One region of the Lysinibacillus sp. 54212 genome, then DNA from elsewhere that is predicted to be linked to it. Evidence: riboswitches for the same ligand, from Rfam matches in the RefSeq annotation. Region 1 holds a riboswitch; each other region holds the start of a gene.
What was found. Region 1 has a riboswitch for S-adenosylmethionine ahead of metA (homoserine O-acetyltransferase MetA). Riboswitches for the same ligand answer to the same signal wherever they lie in the genome.
Positions count from the first base shown of each region.

Region 1 (4,285 bases):
AGGTTTTGGCTGTGGGATGTATATTGTGGCAAACCTCGGTGTAGGACCACGTGATGCTTTAATGCTACTACTTTCACATAAGCTTGGCTGGAGTGTTGGTCAGGCACGAACGACAATGGAAGTTCTCGTAGCAATTATTGGTTTCTTACTAGGTGGTCCGATTGGGGTTGGTACAGTTATTATGTCTTTTGGACTCGGACCGATTGTTCAATGGGCGCTGAAAATTAATGAAAAGCTATTCTTTGCTTTGACGGGTAAGGAAAGCTCTGCTTATAATTAAGTATGGTAACAGAGGAGTTGACGTGATGATAACGATTGTAACATCCAAAGCTTTTGACAATTTACATGCGCTATTAGAAGATGAGGATTTTTATGAGGAAGTTGTAGCAGAGGCAACTGCTGAAAACTTTTTGCTCACGTGCTCGATTGGAATTGATGATGACGGTGAGTACATTACTTGGAATCTATTTTATAAGGATGGATTTAGTGAATCCGAAACGATACCTCTCTCAAAATGCAAGTTTGATGTGTTTGATTTAGAGGCGTTAAATACAGAGATGAAACAGACCTTCCTAAGATTATTGGGGAAGGCAGCAAACAATGGTGATCTAGACGCTGCACCTTCTCAAGATTTACTCTCTAAATTAGTTTAAAACAAGGTAGCCCCCACAATATGTGAGTGCTACCTTGTTTTATTGACCTCGTGAGAAAAAATGACGAAACTTGTAAAATGCAAAACAGGAAGCAACGATAAAAATCGTAAAAACAATAGGAAGAATAATTAAAAATGAAGTGGTCATTGGATTTTCCTTTCGTTAATTCTCATTTAACAATGAATAAATGTAAGTGTCATAAGCTTGGCCGTTCTGATACATATATGCTTTTAATATACCCTCTTGTTGAAAACCAATGGATTTTAATAAATGGTTAGAGCTATCATTTTCAAGAAATACAATAGCTCCTATTCTTGTTAAGCCTAATTCGCTAAATCCATATGAGATAGCCTTTAATACAGCCTCCTTAGCGTAGCCGTATCCCCAATAATCTGGATGTAATTCATAGCCTATTTCAGCTCTTTTGTGCTTCGGGGAATAATGATTATAGCCTATAGTACCGATTATGCCTTTTTGTCCCTTTAATTCTATCCCCCATCTCATACCGCGCTTCTCCTTGTAGCTCTTAGCGAAAAAGTGAACAAATTGCTCGGCTTGCTCTATAAGTGTTAAATTATCCTGGCCATAAAATCGTGTAATAGCATCATTGGAAAAGAGGTTAAAAATTACTTGTGTGTCGTGCTCTGTGATTTCTCTCAGCAAAAGTCTTTCTGTCTCTAAGATTGGAAACATATACATCATCCTTTGTTATTTTAATAGTAACCTTCGTTATACTGCTTGTAAAAAGGATTAAAACCGCATGACATATCTTTCTGCCATGCGGTATTTCTTAAATATGAAATTCAATATTTTCTTCAACAAAATCCCATTTATATGGTGTTTCTTGATATACATAGTAGTTTAACCAGTTGTAGAACAGCAAGTGTGAATGAGCACGCCATGTGTTTTTTGGCTCTTGTGCTGGGTCATTATTTGGGAAATAGTTCACAGGCATTTCCACATTATCTGTCTTTGCAATATCTCGCTCATACTCATCACGCAACGTAGTAGCATCATATTCTAAATGTCCGGTAATCATAATATGCTTATTATCCTTCGACTGAACAATAAACACGCCTGCATCGTCAGAATAGCTTAATAAGTGTAAGTCTGGATGCGCACGAACCTCATCAATAGAAACCGATGTATGACGAGAATGCGGAGCTACGTATTCATCACTAAATCCTCGGACTAAATCTACAGTTAAATCGGTAATAACGTGAGAATAAACACCAGAGCATTTTTTCGGTAGCTCGTATTTACCAATATTGAACTGATGGTATAACGCTGCCTGAGCTCCCCAACAAATATACATAATAGACGTTACGTTTACTTTAGCCCAATCCATAATCGTTGTGATTTCTTGCCAGTATAATACTTCTTCAAACTCCATCCGCTCTACGGGTGCTCCAGTAATAATCATGCCATCGAAGCGACGATGTTTTATTTCATCGAATGTTTTATAGAAAAGCTCCAGATGAGATTTAGATACATTTTTTGATTCATATGTAGCTGTATTTAAAAAAGTAATATTGACTTGCAGTGGTGTATTTCCTAATAACCGTAATAATTGCAACTCCGTTTTCTCTTTTTCTGGCATTAAGTTGCACACTAATATATTTAGTGGACGAATTTGCTGTGTTTTCGCGCGGTCCTCCTCCATCACGAAAATTTTCTCTTGTCGTAAATGCTCGCCAGCCGGTAATTGCTTCGGAATATTGATTGGCAATGCTGATCCCCCATTTCTCGTCTATCAAATATACAAAGCTAACCATTAAAAAACCTCTCATTCCAGTATAAGAATGAGAGGTTTAACGTTACTCGCTCTTATCTTTCAAGGAAATACCTTGCTGGAAGTAGCACCTTTCTAACACGGTTAGAGGTTGCTGAAGCGTCAAAGGGCCAAGTCCCTCAGCTTCTCTTGATAAGACTATTAAATTAGATAGATTGTATCACAGCAATGTGAATTTTTCAACAATTCACTCAAATATTTCTCGCAGTAACATCATCATTTGAGTGGATTACCGCCAAAGTCAGCGTATTAGAGGCATCTATAACTAAATCAATTCACCGAAGCTTTATACTATAGTGTCTCATTGATTTTGGTATTCCTTTTAACTCTAGAAGTCCATTATTGATTAAATGCCTGATTCGGTATTCTAAATAGAAAATATTTTTAGATATTTTCATATCTTGCAGCAGTTCTTCAAGGAGCTTTGCAGTCCTAATCCAATCTAGCTGTCCTTGTTTCTTATGGAGCTTTTTGACTGATTCAATGATATATGAGTCATAATAATTCTCTGATACATGCTGTATATTACCGCCATCCCATATACGTAGGAGTCCATCTGTTTCGGCAAGCTCCTCCCATTCTGCATGAAATCGAAGTAATTGTTTTTCTGATAATGGTTTGCACCTGGAGTTGTTTTCAAAAAGTAGTCTTAGATTGTCGGAATCCATTTGACTTGTATGGAAAATAGGCTGCCCTACTTCCCTATAAAGTTCCGTAGTATTCATTAGAAAAATATCATTTCCCTTTTCCTTTAATAAGTAGAGAATAAAGCGAAAACCTACCTGTTCATCCTCATTATCGCTATACCAAATAAAGATTGGGACGTTTGTTGAAATATCCTCCATTTGACGTAATGCTCTGTTGAAACGATTTAAATATTCTCCGTCCTCTTGCTCGTCATTGATATGGTCATATAGCCATTCATTTCGTAACATTAAACCTGTTTTTTTATCGAGCTGCCACAACGGACCACTGTCAAAGGAATCTGGTATACCAATAACTGTCTTAGGTCTAGGTAGCCCTACGCGTAAAGATCCTGCTGCTGATTCTGACATCACAAGGTGAATCGGTCCTTGTTGAAGGGATTGGAAATTTGCACGTTGTTTTTGAATTTTGTTGTTGATTTCAGCTACCATTTGATTAGTATCCTCTAGCTCTAAATAAACCCCTCCAGCCATTGGATTATAATTTTCATGATTAAACTGATCAAACTCATCTTCAGTATGTATTTCATATAGTGAGATTAAATTGATAAAGTCTAGCTGTGTTATATAATTTTGGGTTTTGAATTCATACACGAGTACAATGTTTTGTTCCAAAAGAAAATAAAAAAATGGATAATTGGTTTTGCTGTTTAAAAATAGCATTTCTTTGCCTCACTTTACGGAAGTGATTTACCATTAATTATATTCCTTGTTAATATTTTCAGCAAAGAATTGCTCATACCAAATACAAAAGATATAAACTGTCCAAATATGACGCGCCTTATTTGCTTTATTGTGATAATGGAGATCTAAGTAGTATATAAGGTCGTCTTGATTAAAAAATTCATTAACATACTCTTTTTGAAAGGTTTCTTTTACAAAATTGTAATACTTTTCGTGACGTAGCCAGTGACGAATAGGGACCGGAAATCCAAGTTTCGTTCGTTTTGCCCAATCTTCAGGGAGTTCATTCAACGCAGCTTGTCGTAGGGCATATTTTGTGTCACTTTTTTGAGTACCATTTATACGATATTTAGTCGGAATACTTTTAGCAACCTCCATCACTTCTTTATCTAAAAAAGGCACTCGGAGCTCGATTGAGTGTGCCATACTCATTTTGTCAGCTTTTAATAAGA
Region 1 is NZ_JBAFWZ010000001.1:254,506-258,790, reverse strand. Features, by position in the region: gene V4T18_RS01225 (YczE/YyaS/YitT family protein) at 1-280, shown strand, start outside; gene V4T18_RS01220 (hypothetical protein) at 306-653, shown strand; gene V4T18_RS01215 (GNAT family N-acetyltransferase) at 816-1,346, opposite strand; gene metA (homoserine O-acetyltransferase MetA) at 1,444-2,382, opposite strand; SAM riboswitch class I at 2,478-2,584, opposite strand; gene V4T18_RS01205 (DUF1835 domain-containing protein) at 2,721-3,764, opposite strand; gene asnB (asparagine synthase (glutamine-hydrolyzing)) at 3,846-4,285, opposite strand, start outside.

Region 2 (4,285 bases), on a different contig from region 1:
GTGAAGCCACTTAAGAAGTGATACATTGCTTGCTCTTTAGTTAATTTAGAGATTGGAGGTAACACACCAAAAGCATCCGCAGTTAAGAATACGATTGTTTTTGGATGACCTGCTACCGATGGTGATACAATATTTTCAATGTAGTCAATCGGATAAGCTACACGAGTATTTTCAGTTAGTGAACCATCATCATAGTCACAAACGCGTGTTTCTGGATGAACAACAACGTTTTCTAAAACAGAACCAAATTTAATAGCGTTATAAATTTCTGGTTCTTTTTCAGCAGAAAGGTTGATTGTTTTTGCATAGCAACCACCCTCAATGTTGAATACACCATTATCAGACCAGCCATGCTCGTCATCACCGATTAGCTTACGATCGCTATCTGCTGATAAAGTCGTTTTACCAGTACCTGATAAACCGAAGAATAGAGCTACATCACCAGCTTCTCCAACGTTTGCAGAACAGTGCATTGGGAAAATACCTTGCTCTGGTAATAAGTAGTTCATAATACCAAAAATAGATTTTTTCATTTCACCAGCGTATTCAGTACCACCAATTAAAATGATTTTCTTTTCCATCGAAGTGATAATAAATGTTTCTGAGTTTGTGCCATCTACAGCAGGATCAGCCTTGAATGTAGGTGCTGATACGATTGTAAATTCTGAAACGTGAGAAGCAAGCTCTGCTTCAGTTGGACGGATGAATAATTGATGACAGAAAAGATTATGCCAAGCATACTCGTTTACAACTTGGATTGAAACTTGTGAGTCTTTATCTGCACCAGCAAATCCTTTGAATACGAATAACTCGTCTTTCTCTTTTAAGTAGTTAACGACTTTTACATATAAATTATCAAAAATTTCAGCTGAGATTGGTCGGTTTACTTTACCCCAGTCAATTTTATCTTTTGTGCTTTCTTCTTCAACCATATATTTATCTTTAGGAGAACGACCAGTGTATTTTCCTGTTTCAGCGCGTAATGCACCGTCTACAGTTAACATTGCTTCTCCACGAGCAGTTGCTTTCTCAACTAATTGTGGTACTGAAAGTTGAACGTTAACATTTGCTCCACTTAATAATTCCTTCAGTTCGTTGTTAATTTCTACTGAATTCATCGATTAAATACCATCCTTTTTGTATAGTGTTCCCTACTGAAAGGGCTTTTATTTTTATTCAAAAATAGTATAACACATTGATTGAAATAATCTATACTAATTCAAAATTTATTTTTGTGGATTTTTTTACATTTCAGATTTCCGTCAAAAAATATTGACAGCCTTCAGCAAATTACGTATTATTTGAAATTGAACGGATACTCTTATCCCGAGTTGGTGGAGGGTCAGGCCCTATGAAACCCGGCAACCTGCAATATATGCCTAGCATATAACGTGTTGGTGCCAACCTGATGCAAGGATATGTCCTTGAACGATAAGAGTGAAAGGTAACGGCATGAACACTCCTTTCCTCATGACAAATGAGCGAAGGGATTTTTTTGTTTTACAATAAGAATTAACTTATTTATTTGAGTTTTTTCATTATTATATACCTTTCTAGATCCTCGTGTAAAAGTTAGCAATGGGCTTGAAGTTCAATCCTTAAGGGTAGACTTACATGGGTAATGAGTACCGTATCAATATTGCGCATTTTTGCAAGGATATCATAGGAGGAAAACAAATGACAAACCGTCGATTGTTTACATCAGAAAGTGTAACAGAAGGGCATCCAGATAAAATTTGTGACCAAATCTCAGATGCTATTTTAGATGCAATCTTAGCAGAGGACCCAAACGCACGAGTAGCGTGTGAAACGACTGTAACAACTGGGCTTGTACTAGTTTCAGGTGAAATTACTACATCTACTTATGTTGATATGAAAGGTATTATCCGTGATACTGTTGCAGAAATTGGCTACACACGTGGTAAATACGGCTTTGATGCAGAAAATCTAGCTGTACTTGTAGCTGTAGGAGAGCAATCACCAGATATAGCACAGGGTGTTGATCAAGCGCTAGAGGCTCGTGAAGGCTCAATGTCTGATGAGCAATTAGAAGCGATCGGCGCTGGTGACCAAGGCTTAATGTTTGGTTATGCATGTAATGAAACACCGGAGCTTATGCCATTACCTATTAGCCTAGCACATAAATTGGCACGTCGCTTAGCAGAGGTACGTAAAACGGGTGAGCTAACATACCTACGTCCAGATGGTAAAACGCAGGTGACAGTAGAGTATGATGAAAACAACGAACCAGTTCGAGTAGATACAATTGTATTATCAACTCAGCATGATGAGGACGTTACACTTGAACAAATCCAAAAAGACATTAAAGCAGTAGTAATCAATCCAGTCGTACCAGCAGAGTTAATCGATGAAGAAACAAAATACTTTATCAATCCAACAGGCCGCTTCGTTATCGGTGGACCTAAAGGGGATGCTGGTTTAACAGGTCGTAAAATTATCGTAGATACATACGGTGGTTATGCGCGTCACGGTGGCGGCGCATTCTCAGGTAAGGATGCAACAAAGGTTGACCGTTCGGCTGCATACGCGGCTCGTTATGTAGCGAAAAACATCGTTGCAGCAGGTCTGGCTGATCGTGCTGAAGTGCAGCTTGCTTATGCAATTGGTGTAGCACGACCTGTGTCTATTTCTGTGGATACATTTGGTACTGGGAAGGTTGCAGAAAGTAAAATTGTAGAATGGATTCGTGAATTATTCGATTTACGTCCTGCTGGCATTATTAAAATGCTTGACCTACGTCGACCAATCTATAAGGGAACAGCGGCTTACGGACACTTTGGTCGTACAGATATAGATGTACCATGGGAAAAAACAGATAAAGCCGATGCTTTAAGAGCAAAAGCTGAGTTATAAGAATGTTCATTTGAACACAAAAACTGCCGCTCAGATCATGGAGCGGCAGTTTTAGGTTGTCGATAAACCGTTTTTTTTTGAATCGGCAAGCCCCGCCACTCCGCTTTTCGTGGGCGAGCGCCGAGCCTCCTCAAATTTGCAAGAGTGCAAATTCTGCGGGGTCTCGGGGCAACACGATGTTGGTCACGAAGGCGTAGTCACACGACGTGACGATCTTAGCCTTCGTTCCATTATCGCTATCCCACAGAAGTCTACGTGGCGGGGCTTGCCTAGTTTTTCAATATATTTCAATAAAATTTCCAAAGGTTAATAACACCAACCTATTCCCGACAAACGGATAAATGAAATTGATAAAAACAAGCTATTGAAATCCCAGTTTTTCAAATTGTTCACGTCATGGATTTTATTTTTATTCGTCATCTGGAACATTTTAATAAATAGAGAGCGGCATATCTTATCATTAAGCAATAGTAGTTGATTGTAGTGAAAGGCGCGACACTCCAGCAGGAAAAGCACGAGCGGAAAATCCATTTTTGCGGCGGTCCGCAAAAGGAAGGAAAACTAAAATCGTCACATCATGTGACAACGTTTTCCTGACCAACGTCCTGTTGGCCCGAAGCCGTGCCTGCGGAAAGGGAGCGCCTGGAACGGAAATCAACGGTTTTTCATGGATTATTTTATTAGGACAAAATTCTAGCAAACTCCAATGAAAATGAGTTTGTCGACACTCTGAACTGCTGCTCAGATCATGGAGCGGCAGTTTTTGTTCCATAGTTTACTTATTATCTTGCAGGGATTTATAATATTGCCCTTTTTCTACGTATTCTCGTACTATACGATCCATATCTTCGCGGTCTTCAGGAGTAATTTCTCGAACAACCTTTGCAGGACGCCCCATCGCAAGTGAATTAGGTGGGATTTTTTTACCTGGAGGTACTAAGCTACCGGCTCCGATAAAGGCGCCTTCTCCAATTTCGGCTCCATCTAGAATAATTGACCCCATGCCAATTAATGCACGTTTGCGAATGACGCAGCTATGTAGGGTTACTTGATGCCCAACTGTTACCTCATCTTCAATAATTAACGGATTGTTTGGGCTTTGATGTAAGCAACTTAAATCCTGTATACTTACACGATTTCCTATTATAGTAGGTGCAACGTCCCCACGAATGACAGTGTTAAACCAAATCGTTGTATCTGAGCCGATTGTAACATCACCAGTAATAGTTACATAGTCGGCAATAAAAGCGGATGGGTCTATGTTAGGATTTTTATCTTTATAAGGGTAAATCATCGTCAATCTCCTCATTTCAAGTTAATATATATTATTATCGTATCAGAAATATTAATTGATATATACAACATTTTAAACGAGTGTCATTATAGATTATACTAAGGTTATCGAAAGATT
Region 2 is NZ_JBAFWZ010000014.1:61,505-65,789, reverse strand. Features, by position in the region: gene pckA (phosphoenolpyruvate carboxykinase (ATP)) at 1-1,118, opposite strand, end outside; SAM riboswitch class I at 1,319-1,438, shown strand; gene metK (methionine adenosyltransferase) at 1,678-2,874, shown strand; gene V4T18_RS11465 (hypothetical protein) at 3,349-3,471, shown strand; gene V4T18_RS11460 (gamma carbonic anhydrase) at 3,650-4,168, opposite strand.
Region 2: linked by a shared signal. The riboswitch ahead of metK (methionine adenosyltransferase) and the one ahead of metA (homoserine O-acetyltransferase MetA) in region 1 are both predicted to bind S-adenosylmethionine.

Region 3 (4,285 bases), on a different contig from region 1:
TATACGCTATGGAATCTGCAGTGCTTCGTACTCAAAAAGCTATCGAGCGTGACGGAGTAGAAAAAGCAGGTCAAAAAATTCTTTACACACAAATTTTCTGTCAGGAAGCTTTTGCTGAAATCGAGAAGGAAGCAAAGGATACAATCCTAGCGGCAGTTGAAGGGGACGCGGGTCGTATGACGTTATCAGCTCTACGTAAATTAACGCGTAACAACCCATATAACCTAATCCCGAAAAAACGTGAAGCCTCAGCGAAATTAATCGAAGCTGAAAAATATACAGTGTAACATGTAGAATCCAGGTGCCCATTGCACCTGGATTTTTTAATCGAATAAAAATGCCTCTTCACCATAAACTGGGGTTGATTTCTGTTACGCAGCGTGCTTTCATGGGGGTGGAATTATTTTTTGCAATTTTTAGCACACGTAACGTAGTGAAATTTTATTTTGCGACGAAAGCGGTAGCGTCAGGAGCAACGAGGAGATTGAAGCCAAGCCTGCGGAAAGCGTCCGCTCGGAGTGCAGTGTGCGGTGCATATAGCAACCCCGACTTATGGTGCTGAATCTTAATAATGTATAATTTGTGAAAATGTGATTAGTAATGTACACCATTCTATCTAATTAATTGAGTAAGCATGTTGTTTTTAATAACAATATTAGACAAAATCCGCTACAATAGAGGGGAAAATAATTATTAAAGGAGCAGCGGACATGTCACTTAAATTAATTCAATATCCTAAATGCACTACATGTAAAAAAGCTCAAAAATGGTTAGACCAACATAATATTTCCTACGAGGCAATTCATATTGTAGATGAGACGCCAACAAAGGCGCAGCTAAAGGAATACTATGAACTAAGTGGCTTACCATTAAAGAAATTTTTTAATACGTCAGGAATAAAGTATCGAGAGCTTGGCTTAAAGGACAAGCTAGACAATATGACGGAGGAGGAGCAACTAGATTTACTAGCTTCGGATGGTATGTTAATTAAGCGTCCAATAGTTTCTGACGGTAAAAAAATTACACTTGGCTTTAAGGAGTCTGACTTCTTAGAATCGTGGAAATAAAGGTAATCGAAACTTGTTTTTAACTACGAAATATGTCAAACTAAAAGTGAATGTAATATATATAGTTGGAGGGATTTTGGATGAGTATTCCTAAAGATTTACGCTACTCAGAAGAACATGAGTGGGTAAAAAATGAAGATGGAAAAGTACGTATTGGTATTACAGATTTCGCTCAAAGTGAACTAGGCGATATCGTGTTCGTAGAGCTTCCAGAAGTAGGCGATGAAGTAACTATTAATGAGCCGTTTGGTAGTGTAGAATCTGTTAAAACTGTCTCTGAATTATATGCACCTGTTTCAGGTAAAGTAGTTGAAGTAAATGAAGAGCTTTCTGATAACCCAGAATTCGTAAACGAATCTCCATATGAAAAAGCTTGGATGATTGTTGTTGAGCTTTCGAACCCAGCAGAAGTTGAAGAACTTCTATCTGCAGAAGCATACGAAGAATTAATTCAAGAATAATCTTTAGACGTCAAAATCCGTTAGTGGGTTTTGGCGTTTTTAATTAGAAAGCAACGTAAAGTAGGAGGGGAGCACATGGATACAGAAAAGTGTATAATTGTTGAAGGTCGCTCTGATAAATTAAAAATAGCCCCACTATTTGCTGAGGATGTGGCTATCGTCTGTACGAATGGCACAGTAGATGAAGAAGTATTAATTGATATTATTGAACCCTTTGAGCAGTGCGATCTTTTTACATTATTTGATGCTGATAAATCTGGTGACCGGCTACGCAAAACGATGAAACGCTGCTACAGTGAGGCAACTCAACTTACGATACCAAAGCAATATTTAGAGGTTGCCAAAACACCAGCAGACATACTGACAGAAATACTCCGTAAAGCAAAATTTATGATGAAATAGGATGAGTAAAATTGAAAGAATGGACAAAGCAACAATGGGAGAGAGTCGTAGAGGATGAGGAGTTAGCTGCACTTTATTTATACACACCAATGTGTGGCACGTGCGCGGTGGCTTCTAAAATGATGGATGTAGTCGAGCAACTTCTTCCACTACTCCCAGTTGGGAAAGCGAATTTAAATTTTATGGAAGATTTAGCATATGAAAACGAGATTGAAAGTGTCCCATGTTTACTTGTTGCACGGGATGGGGAAATAGCTCAAAAAGTATATGCATTTCAATCCGTACTAAATTTGTATGAAATATTGAAAAAGTAATTGACGGACAATTGCAAGCATGGTACATTTACATTCATAATAATCTAAATTTAATATTGTTACTCTTATTAAGAGCGGTGGAGGGAAGTGCCCTACGAAGCCCGGCAACCATCACAATTGTGAAAAGGTGCCAAGTCACTCAAAGTTATTCTTTGGAAGATGAGAGAACGGTAACGTATATTTTCGTGCGAAAGCCTTTCTACTTATCTTATGTAGAAAGGTTTTTTTAGTAAGTCTAAAACTATAAAGGAGTCAATTATGATTGAGTTAAGTAATATAACGAAAGTTTACAGCACGAAAAACGGCGAGCTAAAGGCTGTTGATGGGGTAAGCTTAGAGATTCAAAAGGGAGAAATCTATGGCATTATCGGCTACAGTGGTGCCGGAAAAAGTACAATGATTCGCCTGTTAAATGGTTTAGAGAAGCCGACAAGTGGGACTGTTGTAGTAAATGGTCAAAATATTTCTGCAATTTCAGGCAGTAAGCTTCGGGCAGCACGGCAAAAAATAAGCATGATTTTCCAACACTTTAATTTATTGTGGTCACGTACGGTAGAGGAAAATATCGAGTTCCCATTAGAAATTGCGGGTGTTCCAAAAGCGGAGCGATCAAAGCGTGTAGGGGAATTAATCGAATTAGTCGGATTGGCTGGTCGTGGTAAGGCTTATCCATCTCAGCTATCTGGTGGTCAAAAGCAGCGTGTCGGTATTGCTCGAGCGCTTGCTAATAATCCAGAGGTACTACTCTGTGACGAAGCAACATCAGCACTTGATCCTGAGACAACTGATTCAATTTTAGAGCTGCTGCTAGATATTAATAAACGTCTAGGATTAACGATTGTGCTTATTACACACGAAATGCACGTGATTCGCAAAGTATGTCATCGTGTAGCTGTTATGGAGGCTGGAAAGGTAGTAGAGTCTGGAGATGTTCTACACGTATTCCAAAATCCACAGGCACAGATAACGAAAAAATTTGTTTCACAGGTTTCTGGTACAAGCGATACGAAGGAGTCTATCGAGCAAATCTTAGCCAATTACCCTTCAGGTAAGCTTGTAAAAGTAACATTTATTGGTCAACAAACAGAGCAGCCAATTATTTCGCAAATCATTCAGCAGTATGGTGTGGATGTTAATATCGTACACGGAACGATTTCACATACAACGAGCGGACCTTACGGGACATTAATTGTTCATATAGATGGTGATGAAAGCAAAGTTGATATAGCTTTACAGATTCTTAAGAGGCATGAAATTCAAACGGAGGTGATTGAGCATGCTTAATCAATTATTTCCGAATGTGAACTGGGATACGATGGCTGAGGCTACGTATCAAACAATTTATATGACAGCCATTTCAACAGTAGCGACATTTATTTTAGGATTGGCAATTGGGGTTATCTTATTTTTAACGAGTCCAAATCAAATATGGGCAAATAAGCTTGTTAACTTTTTAACGGGCTCAATCGTAAATATTTTCAGATCAATTCCATTTATCGTATTGATTATTTTACTGATTCCATTTACGAAGCTTTTAATCGGGACGATTCGTGGAACAAACGCAGCCCTACCAGCCTTAATTATTGGTGCTGCACCCTTCTATGCACGAATGGTATTGATTGCGCTTCGTGAAATTGATAAAGGTGTCATTGAGGCAGCGCGTTCAATGGGCGCTAAAACATCGACAATTATTTTTAAAGTTTTACTTCCTGAAAGTTTACCAGCTCTAATTTCAGGTATTACAGTAACAGCCGTTGCACTTGTTGGTTATACGGCAATGGCTGGTGTAATCGGTGCTGGTGGCTTAGGGAACCTAGCATATATAGAAGGGTTTATGCGTACTCGCACTGATGTAACGTTAATGGCGACAATTATCATTTTAATTATTGTATTCATTATTCAGTGGATAGGGGATACAATCGCTACAAAAGTAGACAAACGTTAGATGTATCTGGCAATGAGCCGTTTGCATAAAAAAGAAGTGTAAAGGAAAGGGAGAGAACAACGTGAAAAAGCTTTTATCATTTTTATTTTTATCAGT
Region 3 is NZ_JBAFWZ010000011.1:78,019-82,303, reverse strand. Features, by position in the region: gene V4T18_RS09890 (acyl-CoA dehydrogenase family protein) at 1-287, shown strand, start outside; gene V4T18_RS09885 (arsenate reductase family protein) at 711-1,067, shown strand; gene gcvH (glycine cleavage system protein GcvH) at 1,148-1,528, shown strand; gene V4T18_RS09875 (toprim domain-containing protein) at 1,604-1,930, shown strand; gene V4T18_RS09870 (thioredoxin family protein) at 1,942-2,244, shown strand; SAM riboswitch class I at 2,307-2,410, shown strand; gene V4T18_RS09865 (methionine ABC transporter ATP-binding protein) at 2,503-3,528, shown strand; gene V4T18_RS09860 (methionine ABC transporter permease) at 3,521-4,189, shown strand; gene V4T18_RS09855 (MetQ/NlpA family ABC transporter substrate-binding protein) at 4,251-4,285, shown strand, end outside.
Region 3: linked by a shared signal. The riboswitch ahead of V4T18_RS09865 (methionine ABC transporter ATP-binding protein) and the one ahead of metA (homoserine O-acetyltransferase MetA) in region 1 are both predicted to bind S-adenosylmethionine.

Region 4 (4,285 bases), on a different contig from region 1:
CAAGTTGTTCGTATATTGAGTGGTTAGGCATTAAATTGTACTCCTTTATTTTGCGCGTCCAGCTCCTTCACATAATCCATCAGCTGCAACGTCATATCATATCGTAAAAACGGTGTAATTAAATAGATTCCATTAAAGTATTGGCAGGCTGTATCTAGTAATTCCTTCGCGATAGCAACCCCTTCAGCAGTCGCCTTCTCCTTATCATCACCACACGCCTCCATTCGGGCTAATACTTCCTCTGAAAGCTTGATGCCCGGTACCTCATGATGCAAGAATTCCGCGCTTCTAAATGATGTGAGTGGCATAATACCAATATAGATAGGTGCTTCTAAATGCTTTGTCGCCTCATAAATTTCTTCAATTTTTTCTTTTGAATAAACAGGCTGAGAAATAAAATAATCACAGCCATGCTCTAGCTTCTTCTCTAAACGATCAACTGCACGTGACACAACACGGACATTCGGATTAAACGCTCCAGCTACCGAGAAGTTCGCCTTTTTACGAAGCGGCTTCCCTGAGAATGAAATTCCTTCATTTAATCCCTTAATCATCGACATGAGCTCCATCGAGGAAACATCATAAACACTTGTCGCCCCTGGGAAATCCCCTACCTTTGTTGGGTCTCCTGTAATAACTAAAATATCGTGGAGCTCAAGTGCGTTTAATCCCATTAAATGTGATTGTAAACCGATTAAGTTTCGATCACGGCAAGTTAAATGAGGTAAAACACGAACGCCTTCCTGTACAAGTAACGCTGACATCGCAATGTTACTTATACGCGGAGAGGCAAGTGAGTTATCCGCCATCATAATGACGTCCGCACCATTTTCATACAGCTCTTTTGCTCCTGTAATAAATCCGTCAATCTCTAAATGTCTAGGTGTATCCAACTCTACAATAACAGAGCGCTCACGCTTCGCCTTTTCATGTAAGGGCTCGTATTTACGAGGCTCAGGCATACGCACAAATTCTGTTTTACCAGGGCGCGCCTCTTTTTCTGTTATCGGCTTACTATTGGCTAATCGTTTTTTCGTTTCTTCAATATGCTTTGGTGTTGTTCCGCAGCAGCCGCCGATTAAACGAACCCCCTGCTTCACTAATTCCTCTGCTGCTCGCGCAAAATAATCCGCCTCTGATTCATATACCACACGGCCATCCTCTACATCTAACAGAGAAGCATTCGGAGAAGCCGATAAAAACGCTTTACTGGGTAAATTTACTTTTTCAAAAGCTTGAATTGTATGGAATGGTCCGAGACGACAATTACTTCCTACAATATCAGCTCCGAGCGCTTCAAGTTCAGTTAACACGTCACAGAATGAAATACCGCCCTGCAATATACCCGGCTCATGCATAGAAACTTGCGCAATGATTGGTAAATCGGTTAATTGACGCACCGTTGTGACAGCCGCTCGAATCTCTTCTACATCATAAAACGTCTCAAGTAAAATGCCATCCACTTCACCAACAATGAGTACCTCTGCTTGCTCACGAATAGCAGACACAATCTCCTCTAAAGTTGCATCACTTTTACGAATCCCTCGAATACCACCAATTGTGCCTAAGACAAAGACGTCTTTACCTGCCGCTGCACGTTTAGCAATACAAACAGCCGCCTCGTTAAACTCCCTCACACGTCCTTCATAGCCGTAACGAGCTAGTTTAATAGAATTGGCACCGTATGTATTCGTTTGAATAATATCTGCACCAGCTTCGATATATTGCTCATGAATTTTTTGAACAATTTCCGGCTTAGTCACATTCATTTCTTCATGACAATAATCCAAGCCATATGAATAAAGTAGTGTTCCAATCGCACCGTCCGCTGTAAGTACGCGCGTTTGTAAAGCTTCAAGCAATCCCATGAAAGTCCCTCTCTCTCTACCAAATAGGTTATGTATTCTTATGAGCACTTTTCTCAGTACAAGAAAAAGCCTTCTTTTCTACAAGAAGGCTTTATACTACGAGTCCCTTCTCATCTTTACGGCAAATGCCGGCTGGATTTAGCACCTGGCGCAAGCTGCGTTGGTTGCTGAAGCTTCATCGGGCCAGTCCCTCAGCTTCTCTTGATAAGAATTATATGAATTTTGTCAATAATTAAAAGAATCATATCGCTATATGAATAGAACGTCAAGACCATTTACTTAAGTAAAGCGGTTTCATGTAATATTTCTTTAAATAGTCGTTATAATTCTCTCTGCAGTTTGCTTTCCATTTTGAATACATGCGCCAATACCTACACCAAAATAGGAGCATCCAGCTACTAGTACATTAGGGTATCGCTCCTCTAAATCTGCTAGTAAAACGGATAACGCTTCATTATGCGCTAAATCATAACGTGGCATCTGACCAATCCATTTTGTTATATTAACTACGGTTGGCTTTGCATCGATGCCTAGGCTTAGTCGAATATCCTCACAGGCTACCTTCGTTAACTCCTCATCAGACATAGCTGCAAATTCCTCGTAACGAGGATTACTATTTTTATAAAATAGTCGAACTAAAAGATTCCCATCTCCCGACGTATGCTTCCACTTTCTACTTGTCCACGTTGACGCATCGCACGAAAGGTCACTATTGTGAGAAACGATAAAGCCTGTACCGTCTGCTGGCAGGATAGCATCAGGAACAAGAAAGCCAAGGTACATCGTAATTGCGGATGCTGTCGTAAACTTACTTAAACTCGTATCTAACTCTTCATCCACTAGTACCGCCTTCACGGTTTCATTCGGAACCGCCAGAACAACCACATCGGCTAAAATCATTTCATTGTTTACTATAACCTCATACTGATCGCCATTCTGCGTAATCTTTTGTGTATCTGCATTTTTCCAAAATTCAACTTCTGGCAACGTCTCCTCTAATCGATCAATTAATGACGATAAGCCTTTTCGAAAGGAGATAAACTTTTTATTAGCAGCCTTTTCAAATTGAGCACGATTCGCTTCAAACCCTTTAATGATACTGCCATAGTCATTTTTATAATCGACTAAATACGGCAGGGTAGAAGCTAGGGATAGGCTGTAAAGATCACCCGAATAAACACCCGCTAGCACAGGGGCAATTTGCTTACGAACGATTTCCTCACCTAAAAAGTATTCTAAAAACTCACCAATCGAACTTTCCTTTGTGAAATTCGTATTGGGCATTGTTAATTCTTGTAGAGCTCGTGCTTTCCCTTCCTCAGAAATAAGCGTACTAGCATGCAGTGACTCACTACTCATCGGAATACCAAACGTCGAACCAGCAGGTATTGCATGTAGCTCATTATTTGTATGAATATAGGAAATACCCGTTTCGTTATAAACAAGCTCATCTTCAAAGTCTAGCTCACGAACTAGCTCTAGTACTCCAGGATGTCGTGCAACGATTGAATCAGCACCCGTTTCCATAATAAAGCCCTCTACCTGCTCTGAATGGATTTTCCCACCTAGGTATTCATTTCGCTCAATCAAAATTAGTCGTGCATCTTTCCCTTGCTCGCTCATTTGTCGTTTCAAATAGTGCATCGTACATAATCCTGTAATACCTCCACCAACAACAACAACAACTGTTTTCATAACTACAACTCCTATACATACATAATTGTTCTACGAATAGTATAAACTCTTTTCTTTCATAATACGTGTGACTTCTTTTACAAAAAAGAAAAGGATGACCAGAAAGTGAAAACTTTCTGAACATCCCTTTAATGATTTAATTCCTGTGCAACAGTAGCTAGTCGATCCGCTGAACGGGTTACTTCATCGAATGCAACACCTAACTCCTGCACAATAGCATTGATTAGCTCAACTTCTTGTTGGATTAGACTGTTTTGTTGCTTAGAATCACATACTGATTGTAGGATTTCCGAAAATTGCTGAGAGGACTGCTCCATACTATCCTTCCCCACTTGAACAGAGGCTTGAATTGTACCTAACGAACCTTTTAGTTTATTCGTTTGCTCGTTCGTATTATGCAAAAGCTCCTCAACAGTTGATGTCGAGGCGCGTGTTTGCTCAGCTAATTTACGTACCTCCTGCGCCACAACAGCAAATCCTTTTCCGAATTCCCCTGCTCGTGCTGCTTCAATAGCCGCATTTAAAGCAAGCAAATTCGTTTGATCAGCAATGTTCGTCACAATTGCCATAATACCTTCCATTTGCTTTGCATTGTCCGCTAGGCTATGAACATCATCGCCAATTTGATCTACAGACATAATAATCGATTGCATCGTCTCTGACTGTTCATGCATTTGCATCTTCCCGTCATTCGCTTGTTGTTCAGCATTGTCAGAAATTTC
Region 4 is NZ_JBAFWZ010000021.1:38,414-42,698, forward strand. Features, by position in the region: gene metH (methionine synthase) at 1-31, opposite strand, end outside; gene V4T18_RS13825 (bifunctional homocysteine S-methyltransferase/methylenetetrahydrofolate reductase) at 24-1,868, opposite strand; SAM riboswitch class I at 1,976-2,079, opposite strand; gene hemG (protoporphyrinogen oxidase) at 2,178-3,563, opposite strand; gene V4T18_RS13835 (globin-coupled sensor protein) at 3,692-4,285, opposite strand, start outside.
Region 4: linked by a shared signal. The riboswitch ahead of V4T18_RS13825 (bifunctional homocysteine S-methyltransferase/methylenetetrahydrofolate reductase) and the one ahead of metA (homoserine O-acetyltransferase MetA) in region 1 are both predicted to bind S-adenosylmethionine.